DNA from 2 places in the Pontibacillus sp. ABV4_188 genome. Region 2 is predicted to be linked to the other one. Evidence: a T-box and tRNA genes for the amino acid it is inferred to sense, from the RefSeq annotation. Region 2 holds a T-box; the other holds one or more tRNA genes.
What was found. A T-box is a leader RNA that pairs with one kind of tRNA and senses whether it is charged. The one in region 2 lies ahead of leuS (leucine--tRNA ligase), so its partner is inferred to be a tRNA-Leu.

Region 1: it encodes a tRNA-Leu, which carries the amino acid that the T-box ahead of leuS (leucine--tRNA ligase) is inferred to sense. The anticodon was not compared.

Annotation. Positions count from the first base shown of each region.
Region 1 is NZ_CM149975.1:254,890-258,283, forward strand. It holds gene ACYX4O_RS01440 (Tex family protein) at 1-166, shown strand, start outside; gene cmpA (cortex morphogenetic protein CmpA) at 183-296, opposite strand; gene ACYX4O_RS01450 (SprT family protein) at 414-860, shown strand; tRNA gene ACYX4O_RS01455 (tRNA-Asn) at 1,141-1,215, shown strand; tRNA gene ACYX4O_RS01460 (tRNA-Ser) at 1,218-1,308, shown strand; tRNA gene ACYX4O_RS01465 (tRNA-Glu) at 1,319-1,393, shown strand; tRNA gene ACYX4O_RS01470 (tRNA-Asp) at 1,404-1,480, shown strand; tRNA gene ACYX4O_RS01475 (tRNA-Gln) at 1,488-1,562, shown strand; tRNA gene ACYX4O_RS01480 (tRNA-Lys) at 1,573-1,648, shown strand; tRNA gene ACYX4O_RS01485 (tRNA-Leu) at 1,666-1,750, shown strand; tRNA gene ACYX4O_RS01490 (tRNA-Leu) at 1,804-1,890, shown strand; tRNA gene ACYX4O_RS01495 (tRNA-Arg) at 1,979-2,055, shown strand; tRNA gene ACYX4O_RS01500 (tRNA-Pro) at 2,067-2,143, shown strand; tRNA gene ACYX4O_RS01505 (tRNA-Gly) at 2,160-2,233, shown strand; tRNA gene ACYX4O_RS01510 (tRNA-Ile) at 2,244-2,320, shown strand; rRNA gene ACYX4O_RS01515 (16S ribosomal RNA) at 2,431-3,394, shown strand, end outside.
Region 2 is NZ_CM149975.1:3,108,084-3,111,477, reverse strand. It holds gene ACYX4O_RS15950 (ABC transporter ATP-binding protein) at 55-969, shown strand; gene ACYX4O_RS15945 (ABC transporter permease) at 953-1,912, shown strand; T-box leader at 1,979-2,195, shown strand; gene leuS (leucine--tRNA ligase) at 2,267-3,394, shown strand, end outside.

The DNA.
Region 1 (3,394 bases), 1.2 Mb from region 2:
TGGAGTAAAACAAGATGGTTTGGTGCATATCTCTAAACTTGCTAAACGCTTTGTTAAACATCCATTAGATGTTGTGGCAGTTGGAGATGTCGTAACGGTTTGGGTTGAAGATGTAGATAAGAAAAAAGAACGGATTGCTCTATCTATGCTAGGACCAGCTGAATAATAGAAGGAAGCACTGCTTACGAGCAGTGTTTTTTTCTATAGAAATACCAACACTGATTAAGCATCTTGATTTGATAAGAATTCTTTTCCTGGTATGCTTTCATCAGTTGTCGCTGTAACCAACTAGGCATAAAGAGCACCACCTTTCTGTTAATATGTAAAAAGCGATGTTGTCATTGAGAAAGGTATAAAGCGTTACTTTCATGTTATGCATACAAACGCCTATATGTGATAAAGGAGGGGAAACTATGGAAAATAAAGCGTTATGGAGATGGGTAGATCAGATCTCAAGAGAATGGTTTGGGAAGCCATATGAAGATGAGGTAATGATGAACAACCGTCTACGTACAACAGGTGGCCGTTACTTACCAGCTCACAGGAGAATTGAGCTGAATCCTAAATACCTATCAGAGTTAGGTGAAGAAGAATTTAAAGGGATAATCAAACATGAGTTATGCCACTATCACCTTCATATAGAAGGGAAGGGTTATCAACATCGTGACCCAGAATTTAGAGCCTTATTAAAAAGAACGGGGTCTCCGCGATTTTGTAAGGCGTTGCCTTCCCAATATAGAGAGCCTAACCATATCTATCAATGCAAGGAGTGTGGGTATACTTATAAACGACTAAAAAGGGTGAATACAACGAAGTATAGGTGCGGGAAATGCAAAGGGAAGTTAAAAAAGATAGAATAATGTATTGACCTTGGACGAGCCACGTGTTAAATTATTATAGCCGTCATCGATACGGCACTTTAACCGAATAACTGATTTTAATTTTTTTCGGGAATGTTATTGACACTCATTAAAATGTGTTGTAACATATAAAAGTCGCAAAGGAAAACAAAAAAGAACTCATTCAAACCGAATGAAATTCTTTAAAAAAATCCTTGCAAACAAAAACAATATCTGATAAAGTATTTAATTGTCGGCGAAACAAAACAAGCCGAAAAACAAATGCTTCATTAATTCTTATTCCAACGTAGCTCAGTGGTAGAGCTATCGGCTGTTAACCGATCGGTCGCAGGTTCGAATCCTGCCGTTGGAGCCAGTGGAGAAGTACTCAAGTGGCTGAAGAGGCGCCCCTGCTAAGGGTGTAGGTCGCGTAAGCGGCGCGAGGGTTCAAATCCCTCCTTCTCCGCCATTTCTTACCTGGCCCGTTGGTCAAGTGGTTAAGACACCGCCCTTTCACGGCGGTAACACGGGTTCGAATCCCGTACGGGTCACCATTTAGTTTTTGGTCCGGTAGTTCAGTTGGTTAGAATGCCTGCCTGTCACGCAGGAGGTCGCGGGTTCGAGTCCCGTCCGGACCGCCACTTATATTGGCCCATAGCCAAGCGGTAAGGCAACGGTTTTTGGTACCGTCATGCGCTGGTTCGAATCCAGCTGGGCCAGCCATTATTACGAAGAGCCATTAGCTCAGTTGGTAGAGCATCTGACTTTTAATCAGAGGGTCGGAGGTTCGAATCCTCCATGGCTCACCATTGTTTTTTCACACCGTGCGGGTGTGGCGGAATTGGCAGACGCGCTAGACTTAGGATCTAGTGTCTCTCGACGTGGGGGTTCAAGTCCCTCCACCCGCACCATTATTAATGCAAGCGATCTTCGCTAACAAGCGTGTAAAGCTCATAATTGATGAGCGGTCGTGGCGGAATGGCAGACGCGCTAGGTTGAGGGCCTAGTGGGGGTTCACCCCGTGGAGGTTCAAATCCTCTCGACCGCACCATTGAAGTCACAAAGAAATTTAAAAAAAGTTCTTGCATTGATAAAATAGACGTGATATAATAAATCTTGTCGCTTCAAAAAAACAACATGCGCCCGTAGCTCAATTGGATAGAGCGTTTGACTACGGATCAAGAGGTTAGGGGTTCGACTCCTCTCGGGCGCGCCATTTTCTTTCTGCGGGAAGTAGCTCAGCTTGGTAGAGCACATGGTTTGGGACCATGGGGTCGCAGGTTCGAATCCTGTCTTCCCGACCATCGGAAAACTTTATATGCGGGTGTAGTTTAGTGGTAAAACCTCAGCCTTCCAAGCTGATGTCGTGGGTTCGATTCCCATCACCCGCTCCATTATTAATATGGGCCTGTAGCTCAGTTGGTTAGAGCGCACGCCTGATAAGCGTGAGGTCGGTGGTTCAAGTCCACTCAGGCCCACCAGAAGAAACATTTGATCTTTGAAAACTGAACGAAACAACATGTAACGTCAATGTCTTTAAATTATTTTTTAAAGCCAGTAATCATTTATTTGATGCTAGGCAAACTCTAACTTTATGGAGAGTTTGATCTTGGCTCAGGACGAACGCTGGCGGCGTGCCTAATACATGCAAGTCGAGCGCGTGAATCAACATGATCCCTTCGGGGTGATTGTTGTGGATCGAGCGGCGGACGGGTGAGTAACACGTGGGCAACCTACCCATGAGATCGGGATAACTCCGGGAAACCGGAGCTAATACCGAATAACCCAGTGAACTGCATGGTTCACTGGTAAAAGGCGGTTTCGGCCGTCACTCATGGATGGGCCCGCGGCGCATTAGCTAGTTGGTAAGGTAACGGCTTACCAAGGCGACGATGCGTAGCCGACCTGAGAGGGTGATCGGCCACACTGGGACTGAGACACGGCCCAGACTCCTACGGGAGGCAGCAGTAGGGAATCTTCCGCAATGGACGAAAGTCTGACGGAGCAACGCCGCGTGAACGATGAAGGTCTTCGGATCGTAAAGTTCTGTTGTTAGGGAAGAACAAGTGCCAGAGGAAATGCTGGTACCTTGACGGTACCTAACCAGAAAGCCACGGCTAACTACGTGCCAGCAGCCGCGGTAATACGTAGGTGGCAAGCGTTGTCCGGAATTATTGGGCGTAAAGCGCGCGCAGGCGGTTTCTTAAGTCTGATGTGAAAGCCCACAGCTCAACTGTGGAGGGCCATTGGAAACTGGGGAACTTGAGTACAGAAGAGGAGAGTGGAATTCCACGTGTAGCGGTGAAATGCGTAGATATGTGGAGGAACACCAGTGGCGAAGGCGACTCTCTGGTCTGTAACTGACGCTGAGGCGCGAAAGCGTGGGTAGCAAACAGGATTAGATACCCTGGTAGTCCACGCCGTAAACGTTGAGTGCTAGGTGTTAGGGGGTTTCCGCCCCTTAGTGCTGAAGTTAACGCATTAAGCACTCCGCCTGGGGAGTACGGCCGCAAGGCTGAAACTCAAAAGAATTGACGGGGGCCCGCACAAGCGGT
Region 2 (3,394 bases):
TATCTAAGAGTAATGGGCAAGTGAGCAATGGAGAATAGAAGGAGGTACATATAAATGGCTAAATCAGTCGTGCAACTTAAAGGGTTAAGGAAAGACATTAAGAACAAAACGATTATTCATGACCTTGATCTGGACTTGTATGAGGGAGAGGTGTTTGGTTTCCTTGGACCGAATGGAGCGGGGAAAACAACAACCATTCGAATGATGGTTGGCCTTATGAAACCTACTGCCGGAAATGTAATTATTGGGGGAACTTCTTTACTTGAGAATTATGAGAAGACAATCAGTCAAGTGGGGGCAATCGTGGAGAACCCGGAATTGTATGATTACATGTCTGGATACAAGAATCTGATTCATTTTTCTAGAATGCACAAAGGAATTACAAAAGAACGCATTCAAGAAGTGGTGGAGCAAGTTGGGTTAACTTCTCGTATTGGTGAGAAAGTGAAAACCTATTCTCTCGGTATGAGGCAGCGTTTAGGTTTAGCACAGGCACTCTTACATAAACCAAAGTTTCTGATTTTGGATGAGCCAACGAATGGATTAGACCCTGCGGGAATTCGAGAGTTTCGTACATATTTACGTAGAATAGCTCAGGAAGAAGGCGTGAGTATTCTCGTTTCTAGTCACCTTTTATCTGAAATCGAATTAATGTGTGATCGAGTTGGTATTATTCAAAAAGGAAAATTGATTGATATACGTACCGTTAAAGAGGAAACACAGAAAACAAAGTGGACATTTACCGTAAATCAACCTATTCAAGCGAAAGATGTTTTAGAGCAAGCGTTTGAAGGAGTAGAGATTGAGACAGGTGAGAAATCTATCTCTATATCAATTTCTCAAGACGAAGTGCCCGAGTATAATAAAGTGTTAGTGGAGCAAGGGATTCTCGTTTATGGAATTGAGAATACGAAATCAACATTAGAAGACGAATTCTTAAAAGTAACGGGTGGTGAGCAAGTTGGGTAGTTTTGTGAATTTAGTTCGTAATGAATGGATGAAGTTAATGCAAAGAAAGAGTACATGGATTATGTCTATTATTCTTATTATTGCTGTATTTGGTATATTTGGAGTTTTAAAATGGGATTACAGCCACCGTGAAGAACCGATAGGAGCCAATACTTCTGAACAACGACTACAGCAACAAATTAACACATACGAAGCTCAGAAATCAGAAGCGGATCCATCATCTTCTGATTATAAGAATGCTGCCCAGCAAATTGAACTTGCCCAATATCGTCTTGATGAAGGGCTGGCACCTGCTGAAGTGGGGAGTTTCTGGCATGTTATGAATACATCCTCAAATTTCTTTTCTTTAATCGTTTTATTTGTCATTATTGTGGCCTCAGGTATTCTAGCTCATGAATTTCAAAAAGGTACTATTAAATTACTGGCTATTCGGCCGGCTAAGCGCACGAAACTTCTTTACAGCAAATATGTCACTGTGCTTCTTTTCTCTGTTGCGATTGCTTTGCTTTTACTTGTTTCCTCTTTAGTGGCATCAATCATATACTTCCCGTATGATTCTTACACCTTCTTAACTTGGAATGGTGAGGAGGTTTCAGAGTGGCCTGCAATATTCTGGATCTTACAAAGCTATCTTTATGCTATGGTAAACGTTGTAGTAATGGGTACGATTGCTTTTGTGATAGGAGCACTATTTCGTTCAAGCGGTTTGGCTATTGGGATTACAATGTTCTTATCTTTCGCTACGTTACCTGCAATGTTGATGTTGAGAAAGTATGAATGGGCTAAGTACATCTTGTTTGCACATAACGAGTTTTCGATGCACCTTAGCCAGCCATTTATGGACGTCACTCCCTTATTTTCGTTAATGGTCATTCTTGTGTATTTGGTTATATTTCATGTACTTATGTACACTTCGTTCAGGAAACGGGACATAGCGGTTTGATCAGGTACCTGTCTTCTTGACATTGTTAGAAGAATTGCTTACAATTTACTATCATAACTAACGGTCTGAATAACTGTGATAAGGACTAGTAATAAAAGTGTCAAGCAAGAAGAGAGATGGCGGCTGGTGGAAGCTATCCTTGACCTTTATGAACTCACCTTTGATGTTGCGCGCCTGAACGTAAGAGTAGGGTTCGCCGTTCTCCGCGTTAAGGATTCGAGTGAGCGTCAACTGGCGTTAATTTGGGTGGTACCACGGGTATTCGAAACCTCTCGTCCCAGAGTTTGGGGCGAGAGGTTTATTTTTTTATAATCAAATCACGTTATTCAGCACAAGTTCTAGGAGGTCAAAGCAATGGCATACGATCACAAATCGATCGAAAAGAAATGGCAAGATTACTGGGTTGGTGAAAAAGTATTCAAAACTGACAGTAGTAGTAATAAAGAAAAGTTTTATGCACTAGATATGTTTCCATACCCATCAGGAGCTGGTCTTCACGTTGGACACCCTGAAGGGATGACAGCAACAGACATTGTTTCTCGCATGAAACGCATGCAAGGGTACGAAGTTCTTCATCCAATGGGTTGGGATGCATTTGGACTTCCTGCTGAACAATATGCACTTGATACAGGTAATGATCCAGCTGTCTTCACGCAGCAAAATATCGATAACTTCCGTCGTCAAATTCAAGCACTTGGATTCTCTTATGATTGGGATCGTGAAGTAAATACAACAGATCCAAACTATTATAAGTGGACACAGTGGATCTTCACGAAGCTGTATGAAGAAGGCTTAGCCTATGTAGATGAAGTTGCTGTTAACTGGTGCCCTGCACTTGGTACAGTTCTTGCGAATGAAGAAGTCGTAGACGGTGTGAGTGAGCGCGGGGGACACCCTGTTGTTCGTAAACCGATGAAACAGTGGATGCTTAAAATTACAGCTTACGCAGATCGTTTATTAGAAGACCTTGAAGACCTAGACTGGCCTGAGAGTATTAAAGATATGCAGCGAAACTGGATTGGTAAATCTGAGGGGGCAGATGTCCACTTTGAGGTCGATGGACACGATGAAACATTCACCGTATTTACGACCCGTCCAGATACTTTATTTGGTGCAACGTATGCCGTACTAGCCCCTGAACACCCATTTGTTGAGCAGGTTGTGTCGGCTGAACAAAATGAAGCGGTTCAAGATTATATCAATGAAGTGACTAAGAAAAGTGACTTAGAGCGCACGGACCTTGCGAAAGAGAAATCAGGTGTGTTTTCAGGAGCTTATGCGATTAATCCTGTAAATGGAGAACGCATTCAGATATGGATAGCGGACTATGTTCTAATGTCTTATGGTTCTGGTGCAATTATGGCAGTGCCTGCTCACGATGAACGTGATTATGAATTTGCCAAAACGTTTGATCTTCCAATCCGTGCTGTTGTTGAAGGCGGAAATGTGGAAGAAGAAGCCTATACAGGAGATGGAAAACAT